DNA from 4 places in the Nonomuraea recticatena genome. Region 3 is predicted to be linked to each of the others. Evidence: riboswitches for the same ligand, from Rfam matches in the RefSeq annotation. Region 3 holds a riboswitch; each other region holds the start of a gene.
The links. A riboswitch is a leader RNA that binds a small molecule or an ion and turns the genes downstream of it on or off. The one in region 3 is predicted to bind cyclic di-AMP.

Region 1 (3,743 bases), on a different contig from region 3:
GGATCACGCTGGACGCGCAGGGCTGGGTCCCGATCGACGATCTGCTGGAGGCGGCGGCCCGCCACGGCTTCCCCATCACCAGGCAGGAGCTCTTCCTGGTGGTGTCGGACAACGACAAGCAGCGGTACGCCATCGAGGGCGACCTGATCAGGGCGAGCCAGGGGCACTCGGTGGCGGTCGATCTCGGGCTGGAGGCCGTCGAGCCTCCGGAGATTCTTTACCACGGGACCGCCCCTCTCAGCCTCGGCGCCATCAAGGCGTCGGGGCTGCTGCCGATGTCGAGGCAGTACGTCCACCTGTCGGCCGACAGGGAGACGGCCGTGCGGGTCGGCGCGAGGCGAGGGGTTCCCGTGGTGCTGGTCGTCGCGGCGGGGAGATGCACGAGGGCGGACACGAGTTCAGGGTCAGCGCCAACGGGGTGTGGCTGGTGACAGCCGTCCCGCCGGCGTTTCTCCGCTTCCCCGGCTGACACCGCCGGGTGTGACGGATTCCCGGCCGGGGCAGGGTGGGGGGATCTCCGGGGGAGTGTGACGAGGTGGCCAGGGCGCGGGGGCCTGCCCCGGAACGGGGTGACAGGTCGACGCGGGGCCCGTGGACGGGGAGGGCTTCGAGGGATCGTCGCCCGGAACGCGATCCGCCCCGGTCCCCCGGGTGTCATCCGCCGGTCAGGAGACCGGCAGGCGCACCCGGAGACCGGGGCAGGGGAATCGCGCGGGGACTACGCGCCCGAGTACTGCGGGTAGCCGTACCCGACGACCTGCGACTTCGGACGGACACGCTGCTCGACGGCGCCGTTTCCGGTGTTGCCCTCGACCGTGGTGATCGTGCCGTTGCCGTTGTCCTTCTCCACGAAACCGACGTGGTTGATGGAGCTGATGCTCTTGCTGCCGCTCCAGGAGAAGAAGACGACCGCGCCGGGCTTGGGAGTGGTGCCCCAGCGCTCGTTGCTCTTGAACCACTTGGCGTGGGCGACGGTGTAGGCGTCCCAGCCGACCTGGGGACGGGCGCCGGTCATCTCACCGACCCAGGAGACGAACATCGCGCACCACGCGGCGTTGGCGTACGCACGGGGGCTGCCGCCGTCACGGGCGACGGTCTCCCTGGCGCGCTGGGAGTTGACGTACCACTGCTGGAACTTGGTGCCGCCGCCGGAGGAGTTCTCCTTGACGCCGATCTGCTTCTTCGCCTCGGCCAGGACGGCGCTGGCGGTCGGCATGGCGGGGACGCGCTGCTGCTGCTTGACGGCGGCCTGCTTGCCGTCGGTCTTCGCGGCCATGGCGGCCACGTGGGACTTGTCCTGGGGGGCGGGAGCGATGTCGGCCTGGGCGGCCTGCGTGGGAACAAGAGAGCCTGCGAGAACCGCGGCGCCGAGGGCGGCGTGGGCGTAGGTCATCTTGGGGGCACGGCTGTGACGGTGCTTGGCCATGAAAAGGGGAGTCTCCTTGCTCAGCTTCATGCCGCTTACCGGGTTAGCTGACGGGTTCGGGCGTGAAGCTGCCCTACGGCACGGTGTGCCGATTCACCCCAGAAGGATTGGGTCCCCGGTTCCGCATGGTGCGGATTCAGCGGTCACAGGCATAGGACCTGTGAGTGTTTTGCAATGTCAGGCAATGTCCGGTTCGTCCGGTTTATGCCTGGAGTGACCCCAAGGTAATACATGAGGCAAGTTGGATACAAATTGATAAAGGTCGCGCGATCATCTACGGTCAGGTCATGTCGCCCCAGGACCTGTTCAACCACGGCCTGCAGGAGGACGGACGCCGTCCACGCGAAGCTCGAAGATGGTATCTCCTGGCCATCGAGTCAGGGCACCAGGAGGCCGCCCGCAGAGCGGCCTTCAACCTCGCCCTCATCGAGGATGAGGACGGCCGGATCGACGAGGCCCGGCACTGGTACGGCAGGGCCGCCACCCCCCGGGCGATGTTCAACCTCGGGGTCCTCGAGGAGGGCTGTGGCAACGCCGAAGCCGCTCGCCAATGGTACGCAAAGGCGGTGGAAAGTGGCCACCCGGAGGCCGCCCCCCGGGCGATGTTCAACCTCGGGCTGATGGAGGACCGGGCGGGCCGCCACGCCAGGGCCCGCGGCCACTACCTGATGGCCGTCGGCTCCGGCCATGAGGAGGCGGCCACGAGAGCCCGCGCCAACCTCGAGGCGCTCAGCGAGCACCCAGCCTGACCCTGGCCTCCTCCAGCATCCGCATCATCGCCAGGCTCTCGTCCAGCGGCATGATCGCGCTCTCCGTCATGCCCTCCGCCAGGGCCTCGCGCACCTCGCGGATCTCGCCCGCGTAGCCGTTCAGGGCGGGGTCGAGCACGTGCTCCTCGGTCTCGAACCCGGGGCCCGACAGCGTGATGCGCTGGGGCGCCCAGAACGGCGCGGCGATGTCGGCGCGCAGCCCCGTGCCCACCACCGTCGCGGTGTTGGCCAGCGGGCTGATGAGCGAGGTGTCGAGCAGCGCGCGAGCGCCGCCCTCGTAGGTCAGCAGCGCCCCCACCTCGGCGTCGACGCCCGAAGGAGCGAGCGATCCTGTGAGATGCGTCTCAGCGGGCTCGCCGAGCAGCAACTGCGCCAGTCCGAACGGGTAGATGCCCAGGTCGAGCAGGACCCCGCCGCCCAGCACGGGATTCCAGAGGCGGTGCTCCTCCTGGTAGGGCAGGACGAAGCCGAACGAGGCCTGGACCGTGCGCAGCGCCCCGAACCGCTCCTCTGTCAGCAGCCCCCTGATCAGCGGGTTGAAGCGCATCCACATGGCCTCCATGAGGAAGACGCCCGCCTGCCTGGCCAGCTTCACCATCCGCTCGGCGTCGGCCAGCGAGGCCGCCAGCGGCTTCTCGCACAGCACGGCCTTGCCCGCCGCGATCGCCGCCTCGGCCACCTCCAGGTGCTGGGCGTGCGGCGTGGCCACGTAGACCACGTCCACCGCGGGATCGGCGCACAACTCGGCGTAGGAGCCGTAGGCCGCCTCCGCGCCCAGGGTCGCGGCCAGCTGCGCCGCCCTGCCCCTGTCGCGCGAGCCCACCGCGGCCACCCGCATCCCGGGCTCGGCGGCGATCACCGCGCCGACAGTCCTGGCGATCCCACCGGTCGCCGCGATACCCCAAGCCAGATCAGCCATGAGAGCCTCCTTCAGAGGTCAATCATGAAGGATCGCGGGACGGCTCACGCCGGGCGGGGCGCCTGCCGTCCCGCTCATGGACGCTCAACCCATCCAGTCGAAGGTGGCGGGGTCGGGACCGATGCGCCTGCCGGTGTTCAGGGCGCCGATCGCCGCCATGTCCTCGGCGTCGAGTGTGAAATCGAACACGTCGATGTTCTCCCTGATCCGCTCGGGCGTGACGGACTTGGGGATCACCACGTTGCCGAGCTGGATGTGCCAGCGCAGCACGACCTGGGCGGGCGACTTGGCGTGCTTCATCGCGAGCTTGGCCAACCCCGGATCGTCGAGCAGGCCCTTGCCCTGGCCCAGCGGGCTCCACGCCTCGGTGAGGATGCCGTTGGCCTCGTGGAAGGCGCGCAGCTCCTTCTGCTGGAAGTGCGGGTGCAGCTCGATCTGGTTGATCGAGGGCACGATCTCGGCCTCGTTCATGAGCCGCTCGAGGGTCTCGATGGTGAAGTTCGACACACCGATCGCGCGGATCCTGCCGTCCCGGTAGAGCCGTTCGAGCGTCTTCCACGCCTGGACGTACTTGTCCTGCGAGGGCACCGGCCAGTGGATCAGGTAGAGATCGAGGTAGTCGAGGCCG
Region 2 (3,743 bases), on a different contig from region 3:
CCGGGCGTCGAGGAGCTCCTGACCAGTGGCGGCAGGGTGAGCACCGCCGACATGGAGCGCGCCGTGGCCAGGCGCGAGGGCGGCGAGCCGCTGTTCAGCGAGGGCCTGCTGACCCGCGAGGAGCTGGCCGAAGCCCTGCGCAGGACCGTGCTCGACTCGGCCCTGCTGCTGTTCGGGCTCGACCACGCGCGGCCGAAGTTCCGCCCGAGCGAGCGCCACTGGCTGGGCCCCCACTGGCACTTCGAGGTCGGCGAACTGATCGAGGAGTGCGGGCGCAGGACAGCGGAGCTCGACCAGGTCTGGCCTTCGGACGAGCTCGACGCCGCGCCCGTGGTCCCCGTCCCACGGCTGCCGGGCGAGCGGGTCTCGCTGACCGACCGCCAGTGGGAGGTGCTCGTGCACGCCGACGGCGCCGCCACCCCGCTCGAACTGGCCAGAAGGCTCGACAGGACGGCCTTCACCGTCCTGCTGGCGGTGAGGGAGCTGGCGGCGGCCGACCTTCTGGTCAAGCCGAGGCGCGCGCCCGCCCTGCCGAGGCGCTCGGCCAAGCCGCCAGGCACCGACGTGCGCCACGAGCCCGCCGAGCTCAGCCTGCTGTTGCGGCTGAAGGCCGGCCTTGAACAGCTGTGACCGCGTCCATGATCTCCTCCCACAGCGGGCGGGGCAGGTCGTGGCCCATGCCGGGGTAGGTGAGCAGCGTGGCGCCGGGGATGGCGGCCGCGGTGGCCCTGCCGCCCGCGATCTGCACCAGCGGGTCGGCCTCGCCGTGGATCACCAGTGCGGGCATCGTGAGCCCGCCCAGCCCCTCGGTACGGTCACCGGAGGCGAGGATCGCGGCGAGCTGGCGGGCGGTCCCCGCGGGGTCGTAGGCGCGGTCGTAGGCCAGGCCCGCGACCTTCGCGATGCGCTCGCGGTCCATCTCGTAGCCGGGTGAGCCGATCACCGCCCAGACCTCGAGCGCCCGCTCGACGGCGGTCTGCCTGTCGGGAGCGGGCGGTGAGAACAGCGCGGCCATCGCCTCGGGGGTGGGCGGTCCCACGTCGGGCCCGGGCGTGGACATGATCGAGGTGAGCGAGAGCACCCGGTCGGGATGGCCGATGGCGAGCGCCTGGGCGATCATGCCGCCCATGGAGACGCCCAGCACGTGGGCGGCAGGCCAGCCGAGCGCGTCCATGAGACCGGCCGCGTCGTCTGCCATGTCACTCAGCAGGTAGGGCGCGGCCGCACTGGGGACGAGCTCGGGCACTCCCGCCTCGGTGAGATGGGTGGAGAGCCCCACGTCGCGGTTGTCGTAACGGACGACGTGGTGGCCCCTCGCGGCGAGGAGCTCGCAGAACTCCTCGTCCCAGTGAACGAGCTGCGAGCCCAGCCCCATGATCAGCAGGAGCGGTCGGTCACCGGGGGTGCCGAAGCTGTCGTAGGCGATCTCGATGCCGTTGCTCTTCGCCATGAGCGTCATGCGGAACAGAATGACATTCTGTTCCGCATGACGGCAAGGCCGTCCTAGCGGCGGACGGCCCTGCGGATCCGGCCGCGGCCCAGGTAGCCGACTCCGCCCACGACCGCGAGGCCGCCGACGAGGGCGAGCGCGGTGCCGGTGCGGGAGGTGTCGGACGTGGTCTCGGCGGCGGTGGTCGCAGCGGTGGCGTCGGTGTTCAGCGAGGCGGGCGCGATGGCCGCGGCCTTGCCGGCCTCCTTGGGCTCCTCGACCTGCTCGGCCTTCTCCTTCAGCGCGGCCACCTTCGCGGCCTCGGCCTTCTTCTCCTCGGCGGCCTTCTTCTTGGCCGCGACGGCGAGGACGTCCACCGGAGGCTTGGCCGGGTTGGTGTCCTTGCGGCCCCACGCGCCGGTGGAGAAGGCGACGGGGTGGTTCTTCTTGCCCACGCCGTTGCCCCACTTGGTGATGACGTACTGGACCTTGATGTGGCCCTGTCCGCCGTTGCCGTCCACGCCCAGCGTGCTGGAGTTGAAGGTGCCGCCGGTCAGGTCGGCGAAGGTCTTGGCGTCGAGGTCGAGCATGATGCCGTTGTTCGAGGGGGCGCCGGGACCGCGGTCACCGACGAAGAAGGGGGCCTTCTTGCCCTTGTAGACGACGTAGCCCTCGGTCATGAGGGGCCAGCTCGGGCTGGCGGCCAGGCCCTTGCGCATCGAGATGCCGCTGGCAGGCAGGCCGGTGTCACCGGCGCGGCCGGAGGCGTCGTCCCAGTAGTAGGAGGCGGTGGTGGATCCCTTGAGGAGGGTCCGCTGCTCGGTGGCCTGGCTGATGTCGGGGGCGGTGGGCTCGGCGAAAGCGGTGGCGGCGCCGGCGCCGACGGTGATGGCGGTGGTGACGAGCAGAGCGGAAACGCGCATGCCGAAGCGGGCGGTCATGAAAGTCCTTTGTTTGAGGCAATGGGAATGCCGCGCTCAAAGTGAGATCAGCGAAAGGCGTAGCCGGGCACAGGCCGAACGGACGCTACGCGGAGCGCGGAGGAAGGAAGGGGGAAGTAAAGGGGCCGCTCAGCAGGCGGCGGGTATCATCGCTACAGGGGCGTGGCGGTAGTGCATGGGGGTTCGGTCCTCTCCATCTCGCCTACCGGGTTAGCTGACGGGTTCGGGCGTGGAGATGCCCTACCGGCCCGTGGGCCGGATTCACCCCAATGAGATGGGTCCCCGGTTCCCGCACTGCGGGATTCGGCGCCAGCCGGCCTGCCTTCCTGATGAAGGGCAAGGTCACCAGCTGGTAACGCAATGGACTCTAGGGGCAAAACACCCCAAAGGCAAAAGCAAACCCATGAATCGGGCAGAAGATCTACCCTTTATCGTCACGATTCAACCGGGTTGGCGTCACCCGAAACCCCTGAAAAACAGAGGAATACGCGCGCTCTGATCATTAATGCGATCTAGCCAAGAAAATCATGAAATTCCCTGACGAATCAGGGCCTGTGAGCCCTCCCCCTGCCCGCCGGAGGGCGGGCACGGGGAGGCGCGGGTCACACCTCGAGCTTCTCCTCGATGGCGCGCATCTGGTGACGGGCCATCGCCAGGTTGGCCCTCCCGCGGTCCAGCGCGAGGTAAAGGAACAGTCCCTTCCCGCCCCTGCCGGTCATCGGCCTGATGATGTGGTACTGCCCGGTCAGGGAGATCAGGATGTCCTCGATGGTGTCCTTGAGGCCAAGCGACTCCATGGTGCGCAGCTTGGCCTTGACCACCTCGGTGTTGCCCGCGGCCGCCACCTGCAGGTCCAGGTCCTTGGAGCCGCCCAGCGCGCCCAGCGCCATGCCGCTGCCGTAGTCGACCACCACGGCGCCGAGGGCGCCGTCGATCGCCATCATCTCCTTGAGGGAGACGTCCATGCTCGCCATGCTTTCCTCCGTCGGGGGTGTGAGTCACCGCTTGCGTGATGCGATGGCGGCCACGCTCGCCGCCGTCTTGCGGCCCTCCAGCCGCAGCAGCCCCAGGTTGGTTCCGGGCTCGGCCAGGACTGTGAGGACGATCGTGGGGCCCGCCGCATAGAAGGCGGCGAAGCCGGCCGTACCGGAGATGAGCGTCTCCTCCAGCGCGCCCTTGCCCGCCATGGCGGCCATGCGCGCGCTCAGCGCGAGCAGGGCGGCGGAGAGCGCCGCGGTCTGCTCGGCGTTGTCCGCGTTCAGATCGCAGGCGACGGGCAGCCCGTCGACCGTGCAGGCGACGCTCCCGCTGATGTCGGGGGTGCGCTCCCTGAGGAGGACCATCTCTCTCAGCACCTCTTCTCGCAGCTCCAC
Region 3 (3,743 bases):
GCCGCCCGCAGCGGCGCTGTTCCACTCCCTGGCCGATGAGACCCGACTGCGCATCGTGGCCAGACTGGCCCGGGGCGAGGCGCGGGTGGTGGATCTGACCGGCGAGCTCGGGCTGGCGCAGTCCACCGTCTCCAAACACCTGGCCTGTCTTCGCGACTGCGGCCTCGTCGACTTCCGCGCCGAAGGACGGCAGTCGTTCTACTCGCTGACCCGGCCAGAGCTGATGGACCTGCTCGCCTCGGCCGAGCAGCTCCTGTCCGCCACCGGCCACGCGGTCGCCCTGTGCCCGATGCCCGGCCTGGCGGCGCAGCCGAGGCCGTCGTGACCGCGCTGAACACGCCGGGCCTCGGGCCGTCCGCCGACCGGCGCGAGGCGCTACGGCGCCGCATCCGCCTGCTGGTCGCCGCAACGATCACCTACAACGTGATCGAGGCCGCGGTGGCCATCACCGCGGGCACCGTCGCCTCCTCCGCCGCGCTGGTCGGCTTCGGCCTCGACTCGATCGTGGAGGTCGCCTCGGCCGCCGCGGTGGCATGGCAGTTCTCCGGCGCCGACCACGAAAAGCGTGAGAGGACGGCCCTGCGCGTCATCGCGCTGTCGTTCTTCGCCCTGGCCGCCTACGTCACCTTCGACGCCGTACGCGCCCTGCTCGGCACCGGCGAGGCCGACCACTCCACGCCCGGCCTGATTCTGGCCGGGCTCAGCCTGGTCGTCATGCCCTTCCTGTCGGCCGCCCAGCGGCGCGCCGGTCGCGAGCTCGGCTCCGCCTCGGCCGTGGCCGACTCCAAGCAGACGCTGCTGTGCACCTACCTGTCGGCGGTGCTCCTGGTCGGGCTTGCGCTCAACAGCCTGTTCGGCTGGTCATGGGCCGACCCCGTCGCCGCCCTCCTGATCGCCGCCGTGGCGGTCAAGGAGGGTCGTGAAGCCTGGCGCGGGGAGGCCTGCTGCGCCCCGCAGCCGCTCGCCACCGACCTCTCGGCCCCGGATTCGGCCGGGTGCGCCGACGGCTGCTGCCCGAACGAGCGGAAGGGCGACTGATGCCCTGCTGTCGAACTGAGACACCCCCGCCCGTCCGCCAGGCCGGGAGCTCTCTCCGGCCGAGCCGCACGGCTCGGCCGGAGAGCCTCCTCTACGCGAACAGGTCCCTGCTCCACCCGGATGCCCGGTGGCTTCGGCCACCGCCGCCCACCGCGTGGGCCGGTCGCCTGTCCCTGACGCGCTTGACCGCCAGAGCGGTGCACAGCAGCGCGACAAGCACGGCGGCCGAAGCGGTCGCGTCCTGAACCTGGGGCAGCTCGGAGGTCACACCGGCGAACGGCTGCCGGGCGGATACGGAGACGTGCTGCACCGCCGAGGCCTTCATCGGGGGCTCGGAAGCGCCGCCGACGGCCGCGCTCTCCACCTGCTCGGAGGCGCTCTCCACACGCGTGCCGAGGTTCTCCTGCACCTTCCTGGGGAGGCCGTAGCCGACGATCTTGCTCGGGTCGCGCTCCTTGCGCTTGAGCCAGACACGGTCGGCGTTGCCCTCGATCGTGAAGACCTTGGCTCCGTCCACCTTCTCGACGATTCCGACATGGTCGATGCCTTCGACGCTGTCCCCGCCGGACCAGTCGAAGAAGACGATGGCGCCCGGTTCGGGCTCCTCGCTCCACGCGTCCTGCTGTCTGAACCATTTCGCGTGGTCGACGGTGTAGGCGAACTCTCCGACGTACTCCTCGACACCGGCCTGGTGGGCCGCCCAGGTGACGAACATGTCGCACCAGGGCGCGGTCTTGAAGTAGGAGTCGCTCTTGTCCACGTTGGCGTAGTACCACTCGCCGAACTTGGTGTAGCCGTTGCTCTGTTCCCGGTAGCCGAGATCCCTTTGGGCAGCGTCGAGCAGCCCGTCCACGATGGATGGCATGAGGTTGGGGGAATGACCTTTCTCCTTGACCGCCTACCGGGTTAGCTGACGGGTTCGGGCCAGGAGTCGCCCTACCACCACGCATGGTGGATTCACCCCGGGCGTGGATCGCTCCACACCAAGTGGGTCCCCGGTTCCCATGACGGGACGTGCCCGTCACCGATGGGATTCGGCGGCCGACCGGCCGCCCTCGGGGGTGAAGGCAAGTCGCCGATCAGACGTTGCGATGTGGCAAGAAGGTAGCGATTACTTGAACAAACCGCACCATTCCGGTCAAAAGATTTACCTTGCGCTGGTTTGAACAGCCATCGAGCACACCTGGTTTTTGCCCTCGCCAGCCCTCCCCCCGCGAGATCGCGTCAGGCCGACTCGCGGCCATCGAGAGCGACCAGCCGCAGCTCAGAGCGGCTCCGGTCGTCCGCAGCGCGATCACCATGAGACCGGCTGCACGATCGCCTGCAGGGAGCCGGGCCCGTTGGGGAGATCGGAACACCGGATCTCCAGAACGCCGGCCTGGACGATCGCGAAGGAGGTGGCGTTTCTCGCCCGAGGTCGGGGCCCGCTGCGGCCCGAGGGGCGATCCGCGAGGGAGCGAGTCGTCGCTACGGGCTCGTCGGTCATGGAGCCGGCGATGACAGGGTCGCCGCGAGTAATGAGTTCTTTTCCTTTCACATGTTTCCACCGGGACACTTCCAGGGCTTTGCTGGAAGCGACCGATGGTTGTGAGTTTTTGTTGAATGAAGAGTTCTCCATGGGTGCGCCCCCGACCGCTGTCCGCGCTCGTCGTCAAGGTTCGCGACCGAGCGTGAAAGCCCTTTGAGGCGCCCATAGGGAGGGCAGTTCAGGAGGCCGTCATGGCTCGCTCACGTATCGTCTTCTCGCTCTCACTCGTCCTGGCCATCGCGCTGGTGGCGCTGGTGCTCGGGGTGGTGGGAGGCCGGGCGACGAGTTCGGCCAGCCAGGCGACCGGCGGAGGCTCGGGCGGGGCGGCGAGCGGCAAGAAGATCGACGTGGTCATCAAGGCGAGTGACTCCTCGTTCTGGCAGACCATGATCGCCGGAGCGAAGCAGGCAGGCGGCGACTTCGGCATCAAGGTGAGCACCTTCGGCCCCACGTCCGAGACCAACATCGACCAGCAGGTCCAACTGGTGGAGAACTCCATCTCCAGGGGCGTCGACGGGCTGGTCATCGCGCCCAACTCCTCCAGCGCCCTGAACTCGGCGATCGACAGGGCGCGCAAGGCGGGTCTCAAGGTCATCACCGTGGACAGCCGCGTGACCACCGCCTCTGAGGGGTTCATCGGCACCGACAACCTCAAGGCCGGGATGCAGGCAGGCAAGCGGATGTGCGAGCTGCTCAAGGCGCAGAACAAGACGAGCGGGAGCGTCATGATCGAGTCTTCCGTCGCCGGCATCCAGTCACTGGTCGACAGGGACGCCGGCTTCAAGCAGGGCCTCGCGCTGAACTGCCCGCAGGTCAAGGTGACGCTGCAGCGCTTCAACAACAACGACATCAACACCGCGGCGTCGCAGGTCAACGACGCGCTGACCGCCAACCCCGACCTGGCGGGGGTGTTCGCGGACAACAACACCTCAGGGGTCGGCGCGGCCAGGGCGATCCAGGACAACAACGCCAGCGAGACCGTCCCCGTCGTGGCGTTCGACTCCGACCCGCAGGAGAACGCCGCGCTCGCCGCGGGCACCATCGACGCGCTGGTGGTGCAGAACCCGTACTTCTTCGGCTACCAGGGGGTCCTGGCCGCGGGGATGGCCACGGTCAACCGCATCCCGCCGCGTGACATCGACCCTGGGGCGGTCGTGGCGGACAAGAAGAACATGAG
Region 4 (3,743 bases), on a different contig from region 3:
CGATCGCGCAGGCCAAGGCGAAGCTGGAGAAGCTCAACGACAAGGCCGACAAGGTCGTCGACAGGTACAACACGGCCACGGAGAAGTACAAGAAGGCCAAGAAGGCCTACGAGGGGCTGAACTCCCGGTACAAGAGCAAGATGGCCAGGGTGGCGGGTCTGCGCGCCGAGGTCGTCGGCATGGCCATCGACACCTACCAGGCGGGCGACATCACCTCGTGGTCGACGCTTCTGGGCGACAGCGACCCCTCGGCCACGCTCGGCGGCATGGCGCTCATGGACCAGCTGACGGCCGAGCGGGCCCAGGTCCTGGCCGCCTTCGACGAGGAGAACCGCCAGCTCAAGTCCGACAGGGAGCAGGCGCAGGGCGCCCTCACCGAGGCCGACAAGCTGCGCGACGAGGTCAAGTCGGAGAAGGACAAGGTGCTCGAGCTGGTCGAGCAGCAGGAGAAGCTGCTGCGCAGGCTCGGCGCCTACCGGGTGGGCAACCCCAACAGCACCGGCATCAAGTACACGGGCTCGGCCTCGGGCAACGCCGCCTCGGTGCTCAGCTTCGCCTACGCGCAGGTCGGCAAGCCCTACCAGTACGGTGGCACGGGCCCGGGCGGCTGGGACTGCTCAGGCCTCACGCAGGCCTCCTGGCGCGCGGCCGGCGTCTCGCTGCCCCGCACGACGTGGGAGCAGTGGGCCTGGGGCGCCAAGCGCAGGGTCTCCCTCGACAACCTGCAGCCCGGTGACCTCATCTTCAGCGAGGGCCTCGGGCACGTGAGCATCTACGCGGGCGGCGGCAAGATCGTCCATGCGCCGCAGACCGGTGACGTGGTCAAGGTCGTCCCTCTGTCGGCCTACGGCAGGCGGCTGGTCGGCGCGGTCCGCCCGTAGGCCGCGCTCATCGCGCGCAGAACGTCCAGATAGGCGCTCACGGCGGGCGGGCGCCCGTCGGCGGGCAGGACGGCGGCGCTGATCCTTCTGGCGGGCAGCGCGGGCGATGGGTGGGCCAGCCTGATGTCCGAGCGCACCGACCTGCCGGCGATGGACGGATAGAGCATCACGCCCACGCCCGCGGCCACCAGGCCCTGGCGGCCGTTCCAGTCGTCGCACAGGTGCGTGATCTTCGGCGGCCCTCCCATCGCGGCCGACAGTTCGGCCGCCGGGCCGAGGCAGTCGGGGTGGGTGCCGTCGATCCAGTGCTCGGCGGCCAGGTCGGCCAGCCGTACCTGCTCCTGGGACGCGAGGGGATGGTCGGCGGGCAGGGCCACCATCGGCTCGTCGTCGAACAGGAAGAGCGTCTCGAGCCCAGGATCGGGGTCGGCGTCCCACGAGGTGACCAGCGCGACGTCGATCGCGCCTTCGAGCAGTCTCGCGTCGCCGCGCTCTCCCACGGTGAGTGAGAGCTCGACGTCGGGGTGGGTGGCGGTGAAGCGGCGGAAGCTCTCGGGGACGAACCTGGTGGCCGCGCTGGGGAAGGCCGCCACACGCACCCTGCCGCTCTCGGCGGCGGCGAAGGCTCGCAGCCTGGTCTCGAACAGGCTCATCCCGTCGACCACGGCGGCCGCCTGCTCCATGGCGGCCAGACCCGCCTCCGTGGGCTGCACGCCTCGCGGGCGGCGGTGGAAGAGCCTGACGCCCGTGCGGCGCTCCAGGGTGGCGATCTGGCGGGAGACGGCCGGCTGCGTCATCGACAGGGCCTCGGCGGCGGCGGAGAAGGAGCCGTGCCGTCCGACTTCGAGCAGAACGCGCAGGGACCACAGATCAAGCATGCGAAGAGCTTATGGCAGAGCGGTCAGACCCCTCGTTCGGCTGATGTTACTGCTGTGACTGATGTGACAAATGGGACCTGACTTCGCCTGGTGACAGCAACTGTGAGGAGGGTCACAATTGTCGCTTGCAACGGTCCATGGAGCAGTGATTTGTCTCTTGACAACCACCCGTGGACGATCTTGACTCCTTTACTTCGACTTTGCCTGCTCTTGGTGGGCCGGGTACCTTCTCGCTTCGCGGCGACCAAGCCATGGCGCCCGCCACGTCCACCGGCCCTGTCAGCGGCCGGTGTGCACGCATAACGATCCGCTGGTCGCCGCGCCGAACCCCCAGATGAGCGTGCGCGGTCGACCCGCCGAATCCGTGCGGAATGGAGCACGGAGCCGGGGACCCGAGCACCTGGGGTGAGTCCGGCCTGCGGGCCGGTAGGGCGACTTCCACGCCCGAACCCGTCAGCTAACCCGGTAGGCATTCGTGGAAGATTCAAGGAGACGTTCTGTCCACCCCTGTTAACAAGACCCGTCTGTCCTGCCTTGCCCTGAGTGGCGTCATGGCCGCGATGGGAGGAGTCGTCCTCCACGCACCAGCCGCTCACGCGACCCCCATCGAGGCGAGCGCGGTGAAGACGGCAGCAGTGAAGATCGACGTCGCGCGGACGAGCGTGGCGAAGGCGAGCGCCGGCAAGGCGCGCGTCGTGTCGAAGTCGCAGGCGAAGGCGGCTCGGCAGAAGTTGAGGGCTGCCAAGGCCGTCGGAGTGGCGAAGAAGCAGCTCGGTGACCCCTACCGCTACGGCGGGACGGGTCCTGGCTCCTTCGACTGCTCGGGTCTGGTGCAGTACGCCTGGTCCAAGGCGGGGATCAGGATCCCGCGCGTGACGCACAGCCAGTACGCACGCATCAAGAAGAAGGTCTCCTGGCGCAGCCTCAAGCCCGGTGACCTGATGTTCTTCCGCGGCAAGGGCCATGTCGGCATGTACGTCGGCAAGGGCCGGATGATCCACTCACCCAGCTCGGGCAAGACGGTGCGGATCGAGAAGATCAGCGGCTGGCGCAAGTCCTCCTTCGCCGGCGCGGTCCGCCCCGGCGCGTAGGCGCACGCAGAGAGCCCCGTCCATTCCTCTGGGACGGGGCTCTCCGCCGTCCGGGCTAGCATCGCTGCCGTGGTGAGCCGAAGAGCCGTGCTGGCGGCCGCGCTGGCGGGGACGGTGCCGGGGTCGGCCGGCCCTCGCCTGCCGTCCGAGGCCCGTGGCCTGTGGGAGTCGGGTGTCACCTTCGCGTACGGCGCGCGCTCGCTCGCCGTCGGCCACCACGCACCCGCCACGCTGCTTCGCGACCTCGCGGCGCGGGCCGACGCCGCCGGCCGCACGGTCTCGGCGGTGCTGCGGCGCCCCGTACGGCCGGTGGTCGTGGTGCCGGCCAGCACCGAGGAGGCGGCGGCGCTGGCCGGCACGGGCTCGCTCGAGGGGCTGGCCGCGCTGGCGTCGCGCGGAAGGGTGATCGTCGTCCCCGGCGCCTTCTCGCGGCTGACCCCCGTGGGACGCGACGTGGTGCTCGCCCACGAGCTCACCCACGTCGCAGCGGGCACGCACGGCGGTCCCGTGTGGCTGCGAGAGGGCTTCGCCGACTACGTCGGCTACCTCGGCTCGGGGCTGGAGGTCGGCGTCGCGGCCGCGGAGCTGGCCGAGGAGGTCGGCTCGGGACGGACGAGCGCCCGGCTGCCGGCCGACGGCGACTTCACGCCGGGCGCGCCCAGGCTCGCGCAGGTCTACCAGGAGTCGTGGCTGGCCTGCCGCCTGATCGCGGGCCGCTACGGCGAGCGGGCGCTGGTCGAGCTCTACGATCGGGCTGCGGGGCGCGATCTGGCCCAGGCGCTGCGCCCTCTCGGCCTGTCGGTCCCCACGCTGACCGGCCTGTGGCGCGAGTATGTCCGGGACGAGCTGACTGCGGGGGGACACGGATGAGCTGGCTGGACCGTCGGGCGGGC

Region 1: it holds a riboswitch for cyclic di-AMP, as region 3 does, so the genes downstream of both, ABFX50_RS04305 (CHAP domain-containing protein) here and ABFX50_RS07845 (CHAP domain-containing protein) in region 3, are expected to answer to the same signal.
Region 2: it holds a riboswitch for cyclic di-AMP, as region 3 does, so the genes downstream of both, ABFX50_RS37690 (hypothetical protein) here and ABFX50_RS07845 (CHAP domain-containing protein) in region 3, are expected to answer to the same signal.
Region 4: it holds a riboswitch for cyclic di-AMP, as region 3 does, so the genes downstream of both, ABFX50_RS44495 (C40 family peptidase) here and ABFX50_RS07845 (CHAP domain-containing protein) in region 3, are expected to answer to the same signal.

What each region holds. Positions count from the first base shown of each region.
Region 1 is NZ_BAAATE010000002.1:212,745-216,487, forward strand. Features, by position in the region: gene ABFX50_RS04300 (RNA 2'-phosphotransferase) at 1-431, shown strand, start outside; gene ABFX50_RS04305 (CHAP domain-containing protein) at 719-1,426, opposite strand; cyclic di-AMP (ydaO/yuaA leader) riboswitch at 1,444-1,578, opposite strand; gene ABFX50_RS04310 (tetratricopeptide repeat protein) at 1,714-2,175, shown strand; gene ABFX50_RS04315 (Gfo/Idh/MocA family protein) at 2,156-3,115, opposite strand; gene ABFX50_RS04320 (aldo/keto reductase) at 3,200-3,743, opposite strand, start outside.
Region 2 is NZ_BAAATE010000028.1:90,386-94,128, reverse strand. Features, by position in the region: gene ABFX50_RS37700 (DUF4388 domain-containing protein) at 1-630, shown strand, start outside; gene ABFX50_RS37695 (alpha/beta fold hydrolase) at 587-1,459, opposite strand; gene ABFX50_RS37690 (hypothetical protein) at 1,504-2,370, opposite strand; cyclic di-AMP (ydaO/yuaA leader) riboswitch at 2,555-2,689, opposite strand; gene ABFX50_RS37685 (hypothetical protein) at 2,973-3,344, opposite strand; gene ABFX50_RS37680 (roadblock/LC7 domain-containing protein) at 3,369-3,743, opposite strand.
Region 3 is NZ_BAAATE010000003.1:319,739-323,481, reverse strand. Features, by position in the region: gene ABFX50_RS07855 (ArsR/SmtB family transcription factor) at 1-325, shown strand, start outside; gene ABFX50_RS07850 (cation efflux transmembrane domain-containing protein) at 322-1,038, shown strand; gene ABFX50_RS07845 (CHAP domain-containing protein) at 1,130-1,903, opposite strand; cyclic di-AMP (ydaO/yuaA leader) riboswitch at 1,919-2,088, opposite strand; gene ABFX50_RS07840 (ABC transporter substrate-binding protein) at 2,758-3,743, shown strand, end outside.
Region 4 is NZ_BAAATE010000042.1:53,069-56,811, reverse strand. Features, by position in the region: gene ABFX50_RS44505 (C40 family peptidase) at 1-881, shown strand, start outside; gene ABFX50_RS44500 (LysR family transcriptional regulator) at 845-1,759, opposite strand; cyclic di-AMP (ydaO/yuaA leader) riboswitch at 2,104-2,246, shown strand; gene ABFX50_RS44495 (C40 family peptidase) at 2,422-2,850, shown strand; gene ABFX50_RS44490 (hypothetical protein) at 2,920-3,720, shown strand; gene ABFX50_RS44485 (M48 family metallopeptidase) at 3,717-3,743, shown strand, end outside.